2 regions of the Gordonia sp. G4 genome follow, and region 2 is predicted to be linked to the other one. Evidence: predicted binding sites of a transcription regulator. Region 2 holds the regulator's gene; the other holds the start of a gene.
The links. Region 2 encodes LexA, which represses DNA repair genes until DNA is damaged. Its sites were predicted from a motif close to CGAACANNTGTTCG; they were not measured.

Region 1: the regulator LexA is predicted to act here: its motif matches at 1,673-1,686, upstream of AC3B5T_RS18365 (DUF222 domain-containing protein).

The regions. Positions count from the first base shown of each region.
Region 1 is NZ_CM173442.1:4,076,182-4,079,586, forward strand. Features, by position in the region: gene AC3B5T_RS18345 (RsmB/NOP family class I SAM-dependent RNA methyltransferase) at 1-95, shown strand, start outside; gene AC3B5T_RS18350 (dihydrofolate reductase family protein) at 111-746, opposite strand; gene AC3B5T_RS18355 (SRPBCC domain-containing protein) at 743-1,222, opposite strand; gene AC3B5T_RS18360 (ArsR/SmtB family transcription factor) at 1,222-1,566, opposite strand; gene AC3B5T_RS18365 (DUF222 domain-containing protein) at 1,758-3,017, shown strand; gene AC3B5T_RS18370 (hypothetical protein) at 3,114-3,405, shown strand, end outside.
Region 2 is NZ_CM173442.1:3,932,732-3,936,136, reverse strand. Features, by position in the region: gene hrpA (ATP-dependent RNA helicase HrpA) at 1-387, shown strand, start outside; gene nrdR (transcriptional regulator NrdR) at 361-852, opposite strand; gene AC3B5T_RS17695 (LysM peptidoglycan-binding domain-containing protein) at 952-1,491, opposite strand; gene lexA (transcriptional repressor LexA) at 1,759-2,463, shown strand; gene AC3B5T_RS17685 (phosphoenolpyruvate--protein phosphotransferase) at 2,441-3,405, opposite strand, start outside.

The sequences.
Region 1 (3,405 bases), 140 kb from region 2:
GCCCGGATCTGTTGGGCGAGGGCCCCCACGTACAGCTCTGGCCGCATGTCCACGGCACCGACGCCATGTTCCTGGCGGCGTTGACGCGGGACTAGCCGCCAGCTCGCGGTCTATCGGGTCACGGCGCTCGCTCCTGCGTAGTCCGCGACCGCCGGCGGTCCCACCGCCTCGTACTCGAGAATCATCAGATCTCCGGTCGTGGCGTGGTGTTCGGCCAGTCGGAAGCCGGTCCCGACCCTGTTGCGGCCGAACAGCGTTCGCCCGGAGCCCAACAGGGTGGGCGCAACCACGAGGCGCAGGGTGTCCACGACACCCGCCTCGAGAAGCGACGACGCCAGCGTCGCGCTTCCGTGGACCTGCAGCTCACGGTCGGAGTCTGTGCGCAGGTCCCGTATCGCGCCGATCGGGTCGTCGACCAGCAGTGTCGCCGGCTGCCATGCCAGATCAGTCTCGGTGAGTGAGCGGCTCACCACATACTTCGGCAGTCCGTTCATCCGCACCATGAACGGGTCGTCGGGATCGGTGATCGCGGGCCAGTCGCGGGCGAACGCCTCATAGGTGCGCCGTCCGAGAAGTAGCCCGTCGGCGAGATCGAGCCACCGCGACGCCTGGCGGATGAACTGCTCGTCCATGTGAGGCACCAGCCAACCGCCCGCGAGGAATCCGTTCGAGGTGTCCTCGTCGGTGGCACCGGGACCCTGGGTGACCCCGTCGAGTGTGATGAACTGCGTGATGGTGATCTTCACTGTGAGACTTCGCGTTCCACGAGCTCGGCAAGTGCGGCGGTGACCGAACCCCAGCCGTCGTAGAAGCCGAGTTCGTCGTGGCGGTCACGGTCAGACGGACTGCGATGGCGCACCACGACGTTGTACTCGGTTCCGTCCGCATGCTCGGCGAACGTGATCTCTGCGGTCATGGCGACGGGTGCTGGTTCGGCGGGACGCCACGAACTGTCGACGGCATTGGTGAACACCAGACGCTCGCGCACGTCCGCAACGAGGAAGACGGCATCCATGTGCGGGACGAAAGTGGTTCCGTCCTCGCTCATCCGGGTCACGAGCGCACCGCCGGGCGCGGGCTCGAGGCGGTCGACACGGGTGACCGTGGGGGCCGGAGTCCACCACTTGGCAAACTGATCGGGTTGAGTCCACGCGTCCCAGATACGTTGTCGCGGAGCGCGGATCACCCGGTGCAGGGTGAGGTCCAGTTCGGGGTCGATCATCATGTCTCCTCGGTGTCGGTGTCGGTGTCGGTGACGAAGTGTTCGAGTCGGTCGGTGCGTTCGGTCCAGACGGTCCGCTGATGGTCCAGCCAGGTGGACAACCGACGTAGACGGCGTCGGTCGAGCGTGCACATACGCGTGCGGCCCACCTTCTTGGTCAGAACCAGCCCGCTGTCCTCCAGTACGCGTAGGTGTTTCATGAAGGACGGCAGAGTGATGGGGAAGGGGTGGGCGAGTTCGCCGACGCTCGCCGGTCCGTGCCCCAGCCGCTCGACGACGGCGCGGCGCGTCGGGTCGGAGAGCGCGCCGAAGATGTCGTCCAAAGGGGCCGTACTATGTGCCATATGGCTAAGTGTTGCAGATCCCGTCACTGATCTCAATGGCTAAGTGAAAATATCTTTGGATGTGCTGTGGAAAGTGCCTCCTGAAACGCGCATACTTCGGTACTATCGAATGTATGAACGAGGCTAGGCCGGACACAAAGTCCTCCTTGGGAACCGACCATCTGCGATCGATCGTTGATGGTATGTCGGTGATGCCGGTTGGCCTCGACGAAGCGGAATCGGTAAGCCGACTCACTCTCCTCGAGGAGATCAAGTCGGCGTGCACGGCGGCTCAGGTGCGTGAGACGGCAAACCTCGACGACCTGCGTGCAGCGGATGAAGCCTCACGGAACATCCCAGAGCGCAGACGTGGTCGTGGACTGGCCGCCGAAGTGGGTTTGGCGCGGAAGGTTTCGCCGCGCAAGGGAAGCCAGTGCCTCGGGTTCGCCCGTGCGCTGGCGCACGAGATGCCGCATACCCTGGCGGCACTCACCACAGGAGTCCTCACGGAGTGGCGGGCGACGATCTTGGTGCGTGAGACCGCATACCTGACACGCGAATCGCGTGAAGAGATCGACCGTCGGATCTGCGGTGATCCCGTGGCGGTGGTCGGCGTGTCCGATCGTGAGATCGAGGTGCTGGCCAAGTCTCATGCCTATGGGTTGGAACCTGAAGCGGTCGTGGCTCGGAAGGCCAAGGCGGAGAAGGACCGTCACGTTACCGTCCGGCCTGCGCCCGACCTGATGACGCAGTTCTCGGCGCTTCTGCCGATGACAGACGGGATCGCGGTGTACGCCGCGCTCAAGAAGCACGCTGACGCCGTGTGCGGTTCCGATGACCGCTCGCATGCAGAAGTCATGGCCGACACTCTCGTGGAGCGTGTCACCGGTCGCTCGATTGCCGAGCCGACGCCGATCGCGCTGAATCTTGTTATGTCCGAGCAATCTCTGTTGGGTTTCGACGACTCGGCTGCGGACGTCCCCGGGTATGGACCCATCCCGGCGACCGTCGCGCGGCACCTGGTTGCCGATTCGGTGACACCTGGGGGCGAGACAGCGTCGACACTTCGCCGCCTGTATGCGCGACCGTCGGATGGATCGCTGGTGACGATGGAATCGCGATCGCGTGTCTTCCCGCCTTCACTCGCCGGTTACATCCGCCTGCGTGATCAACGATGCCGGACCCCGTACTGCGGTGCGCCGGTCGCCGAGATCGACCACGCCAGACCGCACCGTCGCAACGGCCCGACCAGCGCGGTCAACGCCGACGGAACGTGCGTGACCCACAACCGCGCCAAGGAGGCTCCCGGGTGGTTCTACGACGTCAGAGTCGTCGACGGGGTGCGCGTGATCGACGTGATCACCCCGACCGAGGCCCGACATCGGAGCGTGCCTCCGCCTGCGATCGGACACACGCCGGCAGCGCGGAGTGGTGTCGAGACTCGGCTGATCCAGATACTGGCCGCCTCCTGAGTGTGGATGACCGACGCACGGTGGGGCCGAGTCGTACTAAGTTGTTCGTCGTGGCGGTGTGCCACGACGAGGATTGCTGCAAACTCGGGGGTTTGTATGGCTGAGCGCTTTGGTGTCGAGGAACTGGGTGTCATCACGGGCGTCGGAGATGCGCTGGCTCGGTGTTCCTCGGAGACGCGCGCCCTGTGGACCGGGAAGTCCGCTTTCGGCGACGCCTCGAACGCGATGCCGGCCTCGGCCATCGGGGCTGCGTGCGCCGGCAAGGACGAGACCGTCCGGTCGCTGCTCGGCCGGGCGGCGGCGAGGATGGACCTGGTGTCGCAGACCTGCTACCAGGCAGCCGGCGAAGTCGCCGACACGGAGGAGTCGCTCGCCAGTGGTTTCCGCG
Region 2 (3,405 bases):
GCGGCGATCGACCGGCACGCCGGTTCGCTGGCCGCCGACGACGTCGCCGAGCAGATCGACCACCTCGTGTTCGACGGATTCGTCGCAGCCACCGCCCGACGGCACCTGGAGAACCTGCCGCGCTACCTCGAAGGTGCGCAGGCACGTCTGGAGGCGCTGCCCGGGTCGGCATCGCGCGACCAGGCCGGTGTGGCGGTCATCGATCGAGTAGTCGAACGGTGGGCCCAACGACTCGAACAGGTGCCGGAACACCGACGGGCGATCGTCGACGACGAAGCGCAGTGGCTTGTCGAGGAACTACGCGTGGGATTGTTCGCCCAGCGTCTCGGTACCGCGTTTCCCGTCTCGGAGAAACGGGTCCTACGAGCTCTGGACCGGCTCGGCTGAGACGGTGTCGGCCCGCCCGCCGGACGCCGACTTCAGGTCGTCGATCTCGCGCTGGAAATCCTCCACCGAGTCGAACGACCGGTACACCGAGGCGAACCGCAGGTACGCCACTTCGTCGAGATCGCGGAGCGGACCCAGGATCGCCAGACCGACCTCGTTGCTGGGGATCTCGGCCGATCCGCTGGCGCGCACGGTGTCCTCCACCTGCTGGGCGAGCTGGGCGAGTGCGTCCTCGGCGACGTGTCGGCCCTGACAGGCGCGTCGGACACCGCGCATCACCTTCTCGCGACTGAACGGCTCGGTCACACCGTTGCGTTTGACCACGGCGAGCACGGCGCTCTCCACGGTCGAGAAACGGCGGCCGCACTCCACGCACGAGCGGCGGCGTCGGATGGCCTGCCCTTCGTCTGCGACACGCGAGTCGATGACCTTGGTGTCGTCGTTCTTGCAGAAGGGGCAGCGCATCGTGTCCTCACGCAGGTCGCGGGACGCTGGAACGCACCGAATCCGTGCGCCCCGCCGCTTCTCGGCCGGCCCCTGTGACATCGAGGATACCGCCCGGCCTCAGCGGTACCGGGGGGTGAGCAGGGGCTGGCCCACCTGCAGCGCACTCGTGGGCAGATCGTTCATCGCGACGATCTCGTCGATCACGATCTCGCGCGGCATCTCCGGCGCCACCCGGCCGGCGATCGTGCTCAGGGAGTCCCCCGCGCGCACGTGGACGACCTCCGCACTCACGGCGGCAGGGGTCATCGAGTCCGAGTAGTTCTGGCCGACGACGCCGAACACCCACACGACGAACGCCAGCCCGACGCCGGCGAGGACCGCCACCGCGGTGCGGCGACGGCGACGGAACACCGCGGCATCCGGCGCGAGAGGGCCCCGGCCCCTGGACCCCACCGCCGAGCCGCAGCTCGTGGCGCCGACACGCGGGGTCAGCGGTGACCCGCCCGCCGGACGGTTGCCTGCCGGCCGGTTGTCGACCGGGCGGCGACCGTCGGACAGCGGGGCACGGGTCCGGACGCGATCGGCGCGATCGGTACGCGCCCGAACGGTGTCGGGACGGTCGGTACGGACGGGAGCGACGAGAGTGTCGGTGCGCATGGTGCCCTCCGAGTGTTCGGTGCGAGATCCTCTGGGTGAGATCTTCTGGTGTGGTGTGTGGTGCTGTCGGTGTTCGAACTTCGATCAGGTGTTCGATGCACTGATGTTCGAATTTGTAGCACGGCGCACCGACAAAGTCTCGCGACACATCGAACAAATGTTTGAGGTGAGGGTCGCACTCCGCTAGGCTCGGACCCGGCTGAACATCCCCACCGGACATCCCACGGGCCATCTACCTGCACGTTCCGAAGACGAGAGGAACTGAACATGAGTGACACCGGCGACAGGCGCGGCCGAGCGCGGGGAGTCGACGACGAGGCCCCGATCGACGTCGCCGCCGCCGAGGCCTCACTCACCCCGCGACAGCTCGGGGTCCTGGAGGTGATCCGCCGCTCGGTTCGCGAGCGCGGTTATCCGCCCAGCATCCGCGAGATCGGCGACGAGGTCGGGCTCGCCTCGACATCGTCGGTCGCCCACCAGCTGCGAACGCTGGAACGCAAGGGCCTGCTCAAGCGAGATGCGAACCGGCCCCGCGCGGTCAACATCGCCCCGAGCGAGCCGCCGTCGCCGGAGACCCCCTCGGCCGGTCAACTACCCGAGCCGACCTTCGTGCCGGTCCTCGGTCGTATCGCGGCCGGTGGTCCGATCCTGGCCGAGGAGGCGGTCGAGGACGTGTTCCCGCTTCCTCGCGAGCTGGTCGGCGAGGGCTCGCTGTTCCTGCTGCGCGTCGTGGGCGAATCGATGATCGACGCGGCCATCTGTGACGGCGACTGGGTGGTGGTCCGGCAGCAGAACGTCGCCGACAACGGCGACATCGTCGCGGCGATGATCGACGGCGAGGCCACGGTGAAGACCTTCAAGCGTCAGGGCGCCAACGTGTGGCTGATGCCGCACAACGAACTGTTCGATCCCATCCCGGGCAACGACGCCGTGATCCTCGGCAAGGTCGTCACCGTGATGCGGCGAATCTGACCTCTCCGCCGACCGAACGGTCGAGCACTGCCGCGGCCGCTTCGCGCGCCGCGGCAGGATCGGACGTGGCCAGCGCGGCGTCGGCGGCAGCACGGCAGTCCTGTGTGGTCACCGCACCGAGCCTGGCCCCCACCGCGGCGGCCGCGGCGGGCGCACTGGACAGCGAGGTCACCCCGAGACCCACGAGGACGCAGGCGAGATTCGGATCGGCGGCCGCCTCACCGCAGACCCCGACCGGCTTTCCCTGTCGGACACCCGCGGCGGCAACACCCGCGATCAGGCTGAGCACGGCGGGTTGCCACGGGTCGGTCAGCCCGGCGAGATCGGCCGACATCCGATCGGCCGCCATCGTGTACTGCGTCAGATCGTTGGTACCGATGGACACGAAGTCCACCTCCGCGAGCACGGCCTCGGCGAGGATCGCCGCCGCGGGCACCTCGATCATGACCCCCGCGACCAGACCCCGACCCCGGACCTCCGCGGCGAACACCCGCGCCTCCGCCGGCGAGGCGATCATCGGCGCCATGACCCACGGCGCGACCTTCGAGCCGACGGCGGCCAGCGCGATCGCGTCGAGCTGATGTGCGCGGATCTCGGGATGCGCCAGGGCGATTCGATCCCCACGGACCCCCAGCGCCGGATTGGACTCGTCGGGATGCGTCACGAAGCGGAGCGGTTTGTCCGAGCCGGCGTCGAGGGTGCGTATCACCACCTTCCGCCCGTCGAAAGCACCGAGGACCTCACGGTAGATCCCGGCCTGCTCGTCCACCGACGGTTCGTCTGCGCGTTCGAGGAAGGCGAGTTCGGTGCGGAAGAGTCCGACACCCTCGACGGGGTGTCCGGCCGCGGCCCGTGCCGACGATCCGTCGGCGACATTGGCGAGCACTGACACACCCACGCCGTCGGCGGTGCGCCCCGGACCCGTCCAGCCGGCGACGACCT